Regions from separate parts of the Janthinobacterium sp. BCJ23 genome, predicted to be linked through region 3. Evidence: predicted binding sites of a transcription regulator. Region 3 holds the regulator's gene; each other region holds the start of a gene.
What was found. Region 3 encodes FNR, which switches genes on or off when oxygen is low (the NO sensors DNR and NnrR bind a similar motif). Its sites were predicted from a motif close to TTGATNNNNATCAA; they were not measured.

Region 1 (2,201 bases), on a different contig from region 3:
CAGCAAGTCGGCCGACAGGTCGGCCGCCTGCGACAGCAGCGCCTCGCCGATATCGCCGCGCCGCACGCCACCGCCATCGAGCAAATGCAGCCGCGCTTCCACGCCGTGGCGCGCCAGGTATTGCGTCAGTTCCGCGCCCGGCTGTTCGCCGTGCTCGGCGGCATGCACCTGGGCATCGAAGATGGCCACGTGGACTTGGCCGGCGCGCTGCAGCAGGGGCAGGGCGGCGCTCACGGCGCGGCTCGCTTCCTTGCTGGCGTTCCAGGATATGAGTACATTGCGCGCGGCCGCCGGCGGCGCCAGCAGGGGCAGCGGCGGCGCATACGGCACGATCAGCACGGGACGTCCCGAATGCAGCAGCACGTAGGCGGGAAAGTCGCGCATCACGGACGGTGATTTATCCTTGGCATTGTATTGGCTGATGACGACCAGATCCGCGTAGCGGGCCAGCAGGCTGATGCCGCCAGCCGCCTCATCGTCGAGCACGCGCTGTTCGAACGAAGCGACGCCGGCCGCGCGCACCTGCGCCTCGAAACCGTCGAGGGCGCGCGTGGCCCGGTCGCGCAGGAAGTTCAGGTGCAAGCTCAGGTTCGGGTCGGCATCGAGGTCGGGCTGGTTCTGGTACAGCAGGCGCGACACGCCCGTCAGCGCCACGCCCGTCAGGTGGCCGCCGCAAGCCTGGGCGATGCTGGCCGCTGCTTCGATGCGGGCGGCGCGCCCGGCGCTGTCGTCGATGTGGAGCAATACGGTCTTGTACGTCATGGCTTGTCCTCTCGCTGTGCAGTAGCGGCCATTCTGGCACAGTCCGGGGTGCCGGCCGCGCACGACTGCATCAGGCTGAGCACTTGATCTGGCGCAAGGCTGGCAATAAAAACTGCTCCTACACTTGATGCCACGCAGAACAACCATAACAAGCGGGGAGAGACAGTCATGAAGGAACAAAAGGTAGCGCTGGTCACGGGCGGCATGGGCGGCCTGGGGACGGCCTTGTGCCGCCGCCTGCATGGGGCGGGCTTTGCCGTCGTGGCCGCGCATACGCCGGACAATGCGCGGGTGGCAAGCTGGCTCGACGAGCAGCAGGCGCAGCAGTATTATTTCCATCCGCTGGCCATCGACGTGACGGATTTCGCTGCCTGCAGCGAGGCCGTGGCCAGCGTGCTGGCGCAGTTCGGCCGCATCGACGTGCTCGTCAACAACGCCGGCATCACGCGCGACCAGAGCATGCGCAAGATGGAATTGCCGCACTGGTCCGAGGTCATGCGTACCAATCTCGACAGCCTGTTCAACATGAGCAAGCAGGTGCTCGAACCGATGCTCGAACATAAATGGGGCCGCATCATCAATATCTCGTCCGTCAACGGCCAGAAGGGCGCGTTTGGCCAGTGCAACTACGCGGCCGCGAAGGCGGGCGTGCATGGCTTCAGCAAGGCGCTGGCGCTGGAAGTGGCGCGCCACGGCATCACCGTCAACACGGTCTCGCCCGGCTACCTGCGCACGCAGATGGTGACGGCCGTGCCCGCCGATATCATGGAAACGAAGATCCTGCCGCAAATTCCCCTGGGCCGCCTGGGCGAGCCGGACGAGGTGGCGGCCCTGGTCGCTTACCTGGCGTCCGACGAGGCCGCGTTTGTGACGGGCGCGAACATCGCCATCAATGGCGGACAGCACATGAGTTAAGCAAGCATACAGCTTGCACAGAGGCAATGGCAGTAGAGGAGACCCGTCCACCCAGCCGGCGCACAGACGCTGGCGGCGGACGGCAGGCAATGGCAGTCACGCTGGAAAACAAGGGCAGGGCAGCGATGCCTTGCCCTTTGTTGTTGCGCAGTCATGCAGCCGTTATGGTACCGGGCGCCGGGCTTTTTCCAGCCGCGTCTGGCAATCGATGCACAGGCGCGCTTCGGGGCGGGCGTTCAGGCGCGACAGGCCGATGGCTTCGCCGCAGTTGTCGCACAGGCCGTAGCTGCCATCGGCAAACTTGGCCAGCGCGTGCTTGATGATGGCCAGCTGCGCCTGATTGTGCTCGGCCGCTTCGCTGACGAGGGCGTTCAAGGTGCGCACGCTGGCGTTGTCGGCCGGCGAGGCTTCGATTTCATTGAGCAAGGAGGCGCGCGCGTCCGCTTCGGCCGCTTCGTTCTCGATCTGTTCCAGCAACGCCAGCTTGCGTTGCTCCAGCACGCCCTGCAGGCGCTGCAGCTGGT
Region 2 (2,201 bases), on a different contig from region 3:
ATGTCTGCTTGTGTTAACGATAGACAACATGACGTTAGGAAACGGCGTGACAAGGCGCGCCAGCTTGTGCTAGCGGCGTCTCGGCTTATTTGGGAGGGGGGCGGCGGGTGCTTCAGTCGTTGTTGTTGCTGACGCCAAACAGGCGATCCTTGGCGTTGAGCAGCTTTTGTACCTTGGCGCCCATTTTCATCAGCTGCGCCATCGATTCGGGCGACAGGCGCTGCAAGTCGTCGAACCAGGTATTGGCCAGGTCGACCAGTTCATACATTTCGCGCATGCGTTCCTGCGCATATTGATCCACCGGTTCCGTGGCCGGTGCCAGCAGCGCTTCGCGCAGCACCGTCAGGGTGGGCGCCACTTCGCGGCGGCGGCGCTCGGCGGCCACCACACGGAAGATTTGCCACACATCGCCCAGCGAGGAAAAATACTCGCGCCGGTCGCCGGGAATGCGCGACTGGCGGATCAAGCCCCAGCCCTGCAATTCCTTCAGGCCGATGCTCACGTTCGAGCGTGAAAAACTCAGGTGCTCCGCGATTTCATCTGCGTGCAAAGGGTGCTCCGCGACAAATAACAAGGCGTACACTTGCCCTACCGTACGGTTAAAGCCCCAGCGGCTGCCCATCTCGCCGAAATGGCTGACAAAGGTCAGGATCAGCGGCGTCATTTGGATATGTTGAGTTTTCATAATTATCTGAATTTTTTCACGCCATACTGGTGGGGTCAATTGATATATGTCATGTTTCGCAGTATTATACAAAATATCGAATTTACAGAAAATTCTGAAAACTCAAGAAGTATAGAAGATGCCGACCACGTCCTTGTCCTTGCCCCGCTTTATTCTTCCCCGTGCCGCCAGCCTGGCGCAAGGCGGCGCCGCCTTGCTGTGGCTGCCGCAGGCGGCCTTGCTGGCCTGGGCCGTGCAAGCCATGCAAGACGGTGCACCCTGGCGCGCGGCCCTGTTGCCGGCCGTTGGCGTGCTGCTGCTGGGCGTGCTGCGCGCCGGCTGCGAAGCGTGGGGCGCGCGGCGCATGTATGCGGCGGCACGCGCACACCTGTCCACCTTGCGGGAACAGGTGGCGCAAGCGCTGGCGCAGCGCTCGCCGCTGGACCGCCAGCGCGCCCAGTCGGGCCAGGCGGCCAGCGTCATCGCCGAACAGGCCGAAGCCATCGTGCCGTATCTGGTGCGCTACAAACCCGCGCGCTGGAAAGTGATGCTCGTGCCGCTCGTGATCCTCGCCGTGGTGACGCCGCTGTCGTGGATCGCCGCCTTGATCCTGCTCATCGCCGCCCCCTTGATTCCCGTCTTCATGGCGCTCGTCGGCATGGGCGCGCAAGCGGCCAGCCGCGCGCAGATGGTGGAAATGGGCAGCATGAACGCCTTCCTGCTGGACCGCCTGCGCGGCCTGGCTACCTTGCGCGCGCTCGACGCCGTCGACGCCACGGCCGAACGGCTCGATGCCTCGTCGCAATCCGTGCGCCGGCGCACGATGGTGGTGCTGCGCATCGCCTTTTTGTCGTCGGCCGTGCTCGAGCTGTTTTCCGCGCTCGGTGTGGCCATGGTGGCGGCCTTCATCGGTTTCTCTCTGCTGGGCAGCATCCATTTCGGCACCTGGGGCCGCGAGCTGAGCTTGGGGCAGGGCTTGTTCATCCTGCTGCTGGCCCCCGCGTTTTTCGAGCCGCTGCGCGAACTGGCCGCCGTCTGGCACGACAAGGCGGCCGGCGAAGCGGGCCTGGCCGGTTTGCACGACCTGGCGGCCGATGGCGTGCCTTTGCCTGGTTTTGGTGTGGAAGTGGCGGCCGTTTCCGCCGCCGCCATGGCTGTGGCGGCGGCGCCCGCCGTGGAACTCCGGCAATTGCGCTTTGCCCATCCCGGCGAAGCGCCCGTGTTCGACGGCTTCGACCTGACCGTGCGCGCTGGCGAACATGTGGCCCTGCTGGGCGCCAGCGGCGCCGGCAAGACCACCTTGCTGTCCCTGCTGGCCGGCTTGCTGCCCGCCAGCGGCGGCGACATCCGCATCGGCGGCGTGCGCCTGACCGACAGCACGGTCAATACCTTGCGCCAGCGTATGGCCTGGATGGGTCAGCGCCCGCACGTGTTTGCCGCGTCCGTCAGCCAGAACGTGACCCTGGGCCGCGTTGGGGCGAACGCCGCGCAGGTGACGCAGGCGCTGCACCTGGCGGACTTGGCCAAGGTGGCGCAG
Region 3 (2,201 bases):
TCAGCGCTTCCGGCTTGCCGGGCCTGACCTTGCTGACGCGCGAAGAAGTGACCTTGCAGCCGACGGAAACGCTGGGCTGGCCGATCCGCCTGCGCGTGCCGCACGGCGTGGGCGAGAAGGGCTCGAACAAGATTGCGATCGAATTGCAATCGCTGGACGACCCGTCGCTGCATGTGCGTGAAAGCGCGGTCTTCATCGTGCCGCGTTAATGCAGGAAGGCCGGTCCCCGCATGGGGGCTGGCCGTTTACACAGGAGAAATACCATGTCCGACAGTCTGAAACTGCAGCCTCCCGTTGCACCGTGGTACAAGCATCGCTGGCCATGGCTGCTGATGATCGGTCCCGGCCTGTCCGTGGTCGTCGGCAGCTTCATGGGCTATATCGCGTTTACGCAGCCCGACGCGCTGGTGGTGGGCGATTATTACAAGCAGGGCAAGGCGATCAACCAGGATTTGAAGCGCGACACGATCGCCAGCGACCTGGCCATGGATACGAGCCTGGCGTACGACGTGGCGTCAGCGCGCCTGACCGGTTCCGTGCACAGCTTCGGCAAGGCCTATCAGGGGCCGTTGCAGCTGCACCTGGCGCATGCGACTTTGCCGGAAAAGGATATCAAGCTGCTGGTGCAGCCCGATGCGGCCGGCAATTTCTCGGTCGCGCTGCCGATGCTCGAGCGCAGCCGCTGGCAGGTGCTGGTGGAAAACGACAAGCGCGAGTGGCGCCTGTCCGGCATCTGGACCTGGCCCGTGCAGCGCAGCATCGCGCTGCATGCGGATGAAGAGCTATAAGCCTTACTTGCAGACGTCGGTACCGGCTGTAATGGCTTTCAGCTTGGCAGGCTGCAGGATCTCGATCTCGCGGTTCGAGACGCGCAGCCAGCCTTCCTTCTTGAATTTCGACAATAAACGGCTGACGCTCTCGATGGTCAGGCCCAGGTAGTTGCCGATTTCCTCGCGCGACATGCGCAGCTGGAATTTGCTGCTCGAATAGCCGCGCGCCTCATAGCGCGACGCCAGGTTGACGATGAAGGCGGCAAAACGCTGCGTCGCCTGCATATTGCCCAGCAACAGCATCACGCTTTGCTCGCGCGTGATTTCCTGGCTCATCATGCGGTGGAAATGCCGCAGCAGGGTCGGCATATTGCCCAGCAATTGTTCCAGGCTGGAAAACGGGATTTCACACACTTCGCTGTCTTCCAGCGCCACCGCATTACAGTGGTGGCGGTCGGCGCTGATGGCGTCCATGCCCAGCAGTTCGCCGGCCATCTGGAAACCCGTCACCTGCTCTTCGCCGCCCGGATTGATCTGGTACGTCTTGAAGTGTCCCAGGCGGATCGCGTACAGGTTCTGGAACGAGTCGCCGATGCGGAACAGCGAGGCGCCGCGCACGATCTTGCGGCGGCGGCCGATGATCTGGTCCAGCCTGTCCATGTCGCCCATATCGAGGCCCATCGGCAGGCACAATTGATGCATGCTGCAGGTCGAGCATCGCGCACGCAACGCTTCCACGGTCACTGTGGGCAAGGTTGGAGTGAGTAGCGCTTCAGTCATGTCGGTACCTTTTAGAAAATGCAACAACAAGTTTACTGCATACAGGGTTGCCGTGTGCCAATTTCACGGCAATTTCGGCGAATAAACGACGTTCCGACTTTAATTATATGGCAACATCGTCAAAAGCCCATGCGGGGAGGGCCATTTGCGCGGCGCCGCTTGCCAACTTGATGTATTGATAGGAAAATTCCTAACAGCATTATCTGCCGCCTGTGCCGCCCGGTACTGAAAAGGAAATCATGAAGCCTCTCGGCATCAAAGCAAAAGTCGCGCTGGCCACCAGCCTGACCTCGATCGCCATGATCGCGCTGGTCACCATGATCCAGGTGCAGCATATGCGCGACGACTTCACGCGAGTACTGCTGAGCCAGCAGTCGTCCCTGATCAGCCGCACCGCTGCCGAGCTCGACGACAAGCTGGGCATGCTGCTGCAGATCGTCACCCTGACGGCCAGGCAGCAGCCGCCGGAACTGATGGCCCAGCCGGCCCAATTGCGCGAATACTATTCGCGCCGCTCGATGCTGGTGCTGTTCGACGACGTGCTGGTGCTCGATGCACATGGCGCCGTCGTGGCCGACATGCCGGAAGTGGCGGGGCGCGCCGGCATCAACGTTGCCGAGCGCGAGTATTTCCAGACCGTGCTGCGCACGC
Region 4 (2,201 bases), on a different contig from region 3:
TCCTACGGTCGACGCGCGGGCGCGCGCCGCCGTGCTCAAGTCTTGAAGGGGGATAAGAGGCGGTGCGCCACGGCGTACTGGACCATTTCCGACAGCGAACTCATGCCCATCTTTTGCATGATGCGCGTCTTGTGCGTACTCACCGTCTTGACGCTCAGGTGCAGATTGTTGGCGATTTCCGTGATCGACTTGCCCGCCACCAGCAGGGAAAAGACTTCGAACTCGCGGTCCGACAACTGTTTGTGCAGCAAGCTTTCATTCGGCATCATAATGTTGAGCACGAGCTGCTCCGCCACCTCGGCGCTGATATACGGACGTCCCGACGCCACCTTGTGGATGGCGCCCACGAGCTGGGTGCCCGCGCTTTCCTTGGTCAGATAGCCTTGCGCGCCAGCGCGGATGGCGCGCACCGCATATTGTTCCTCCTCGTGCATGGTGAGGATCAGGATCGCCAGCTTCGGCGCCTCGCTGCGGATTTGCCGGATCAGGTCGACGCCGCTGCGGCCCGGCATCGACAGGTCGAGCAGCAGCAGGTCGAAGCCGCCCTGGCGTACGTGGTTGAGTACTTCAAAGCCGTCGATGGCTTCACCCACGATATCGATGTCCGGCGCGCCGTCAAGGATGCGCTTCAATCCTTCTCGCATGATGGTGTGGTCGTCGGCAATCACAATACGTATCATAGGCGGGCAATCTGGATGCGTGAAATCTGCTCTGTCCGTCACCGGACAATCAAATGTTGAGAAACGAGAAACGTTGCCATTTTAACTGACGCGGCCGAAAATTTGCCTTTTTCTTAATGTGCCGGCAACGGCGGTCTGCGTGGCCATGTGACCCCTTATTCCGATGGTGGTTCCTTGATCAGCCTATGCACGAGTACCGGCAGTTTTGAGTGCGACAGCACCTTGTTGGTCACGCTGCCCAGCAGCAATTGTCCCCAGCCGCTGCGGCCATGCGAGCCCATGAAAATCAGGTCGCAATGCTGCAATTGCGCCACTTCCACGATTTTCAGGGCGGGGCTGTCGGAAAAGGCCGTCAAGCCCGTCGCTTCCAGACCCCGCTTGGCGGCCGCGTCGAGGATGGGCTGCCAGTGGTCGGCGCCCGCCTTGCGCATGGCGATGCGGTACTCCTCCTCGCTGGGGTAGCTTGGCGGAATGATCTCGATGTATACCGGGTACTGGTATTCGGGCGCCACGTACACGGCAAGGATGTCGGCGTGCATCTGTTCGGCAAAGGCAACGCCGGCACAGGCCGTCAAGTTGGAGACGGTGGAGCCGTCCGTGGCGATCAGAATTTTCTTATACATGGCAGATCCTTTGACGGTGACTGAGCGCACGCAACGCCTCTTATTGTAGACGCGGCGGCAGCATTGTATTCATGTAAAGACTTGATAATTATCAACACAACTGCACCTTCAGTATAGACAACATTGGCAGAAAGATCGTGTTTTAGCTGCAACGATGTCCATACTGCGCTGTTGCGCAGGCGCCCGGAAGCAGGATTTGTTGTACTGCGCGTGGTCTTGCACCCACGCCAATGGTAGTATTTCAAAATACAACAGCAGGAACACTTATTTCCTGGTGGAAAAGCTCTTGTGGACCAGCTTTGCACCAGGAAGCGCGTTTTGAGATTTACCAACAGGGCGGCGCCCTGCTACACTCGCACCATCGCAGCGGTATTGCCTCAAATCATCTTAATCGAGAAATTGTGGGTATCAGTCTGTAAAACGCACAGTTCAGGCGGAATTTTGACAAATTATGGAGAAGCAGGGATATGACCAACGCCGCTGATGATTTCGACGCATTATTCGATGAAGTATCTGCGCAAAGTGCGGCCGCGGCTCAGCCCGCACCTGCCGCCGCGCCCGCTCCCGCCGTGATTGCGGATGACGATTTCGACGCGCTGTTCGACTCCGTGTCGGCCAGCGCCGCCGTGCCGGCAGCCGCTGCGGCAGAAACGCCAGCCGCGCCGGAAGCGGCGCCCGTGGCCAGCGCCGATGCGCCTAGCGACGCGGCCGATCCCGTCGACCAGTCCGACAAGCCGATGTTCGAGCGCCTGGGCGGCATCGTGCGCCTGCTGCACGATTCGCTGCGCGAACTGGGCTACGACAAGGCGTTGACGGAAGCGTCGTCGCAGATCGTCGACGCCCAGGACCGTCTGGAATACGTCGCCACCCTGACCGAACAGGCAGCCAACAAGGTTCT

Region 1: the regulator FNR is predicted to act here: its motif matches at 846-859, upstream of AC54AG_RS23340 (universal stress protein).
Region 2: the regulator FNR is predicted to act here: its motif matches at 725-738, upstream of cydD (thiol reductant ABC exporter subunit CydD).
Region 4: the regulator FNR is predicted to act here: its motif matches at 1,385-1,398, upstream of AC54AG_RS00560 (universal stress protein).

Annotation. Positions count from the first base shown of each region.
Region 1 covers NZ_JCAQAW010000009.1:63,387-65,587, reverse strand. The annotation lists gene AC54AG_RS23340 (universal stress protein) at 1-762, opposite strand, end outside; gene phbB (acetoacetyl-CoA reductase) at 931-1,677, shown strand; gene AC54AG_RS23330 (TraR/DksA family transcriptional regulator) at 1,840-2,201, opposite strand, start outside.
Region 2 covers NZ_JCAQAW010000004.1:417,969-420,169, forward strand. The annotation lists gene AC54AG_RS16140 (GbsR/MarR family transcriptional regulator) at 113-664, opposite strand; gene cydD (thiol reductant ABC exporter subunit CydD) at 804-2,201, shown strand, end outside.
Region 3 covers NZ_JCAQAW010000005.1:374,621-376,821, reverse strand. The annotation lists gene ccoG (cytochrome c oxidase accessory protein CcoG) at 1-209, shown strand, start outside; gene AC54AG_RS18645 (FixH family protein) at 264-788, shown strand; gene fnr (fumarate/nitrate reduction transcriptional regulator Fnr) at 792-1,550, opposite strand; gene AC54AG_RS18635 (response regulator) at 1,790-2,201, shown strand, end outside.
Region 4 covers NZ_JCAQAW010000001.1:129,856-132,056, reverse strand. The annotation lists gene AC54AG_RS00565 (response regulator) at 36-680, opposite strand; gene AC54AG_RS00560 (universal stress protein) at 836-1,303, opposite strand; gene AC54AG_RS00555 (protein phosphatase CheZ) at 1,771-2,201, shown strand, end outside.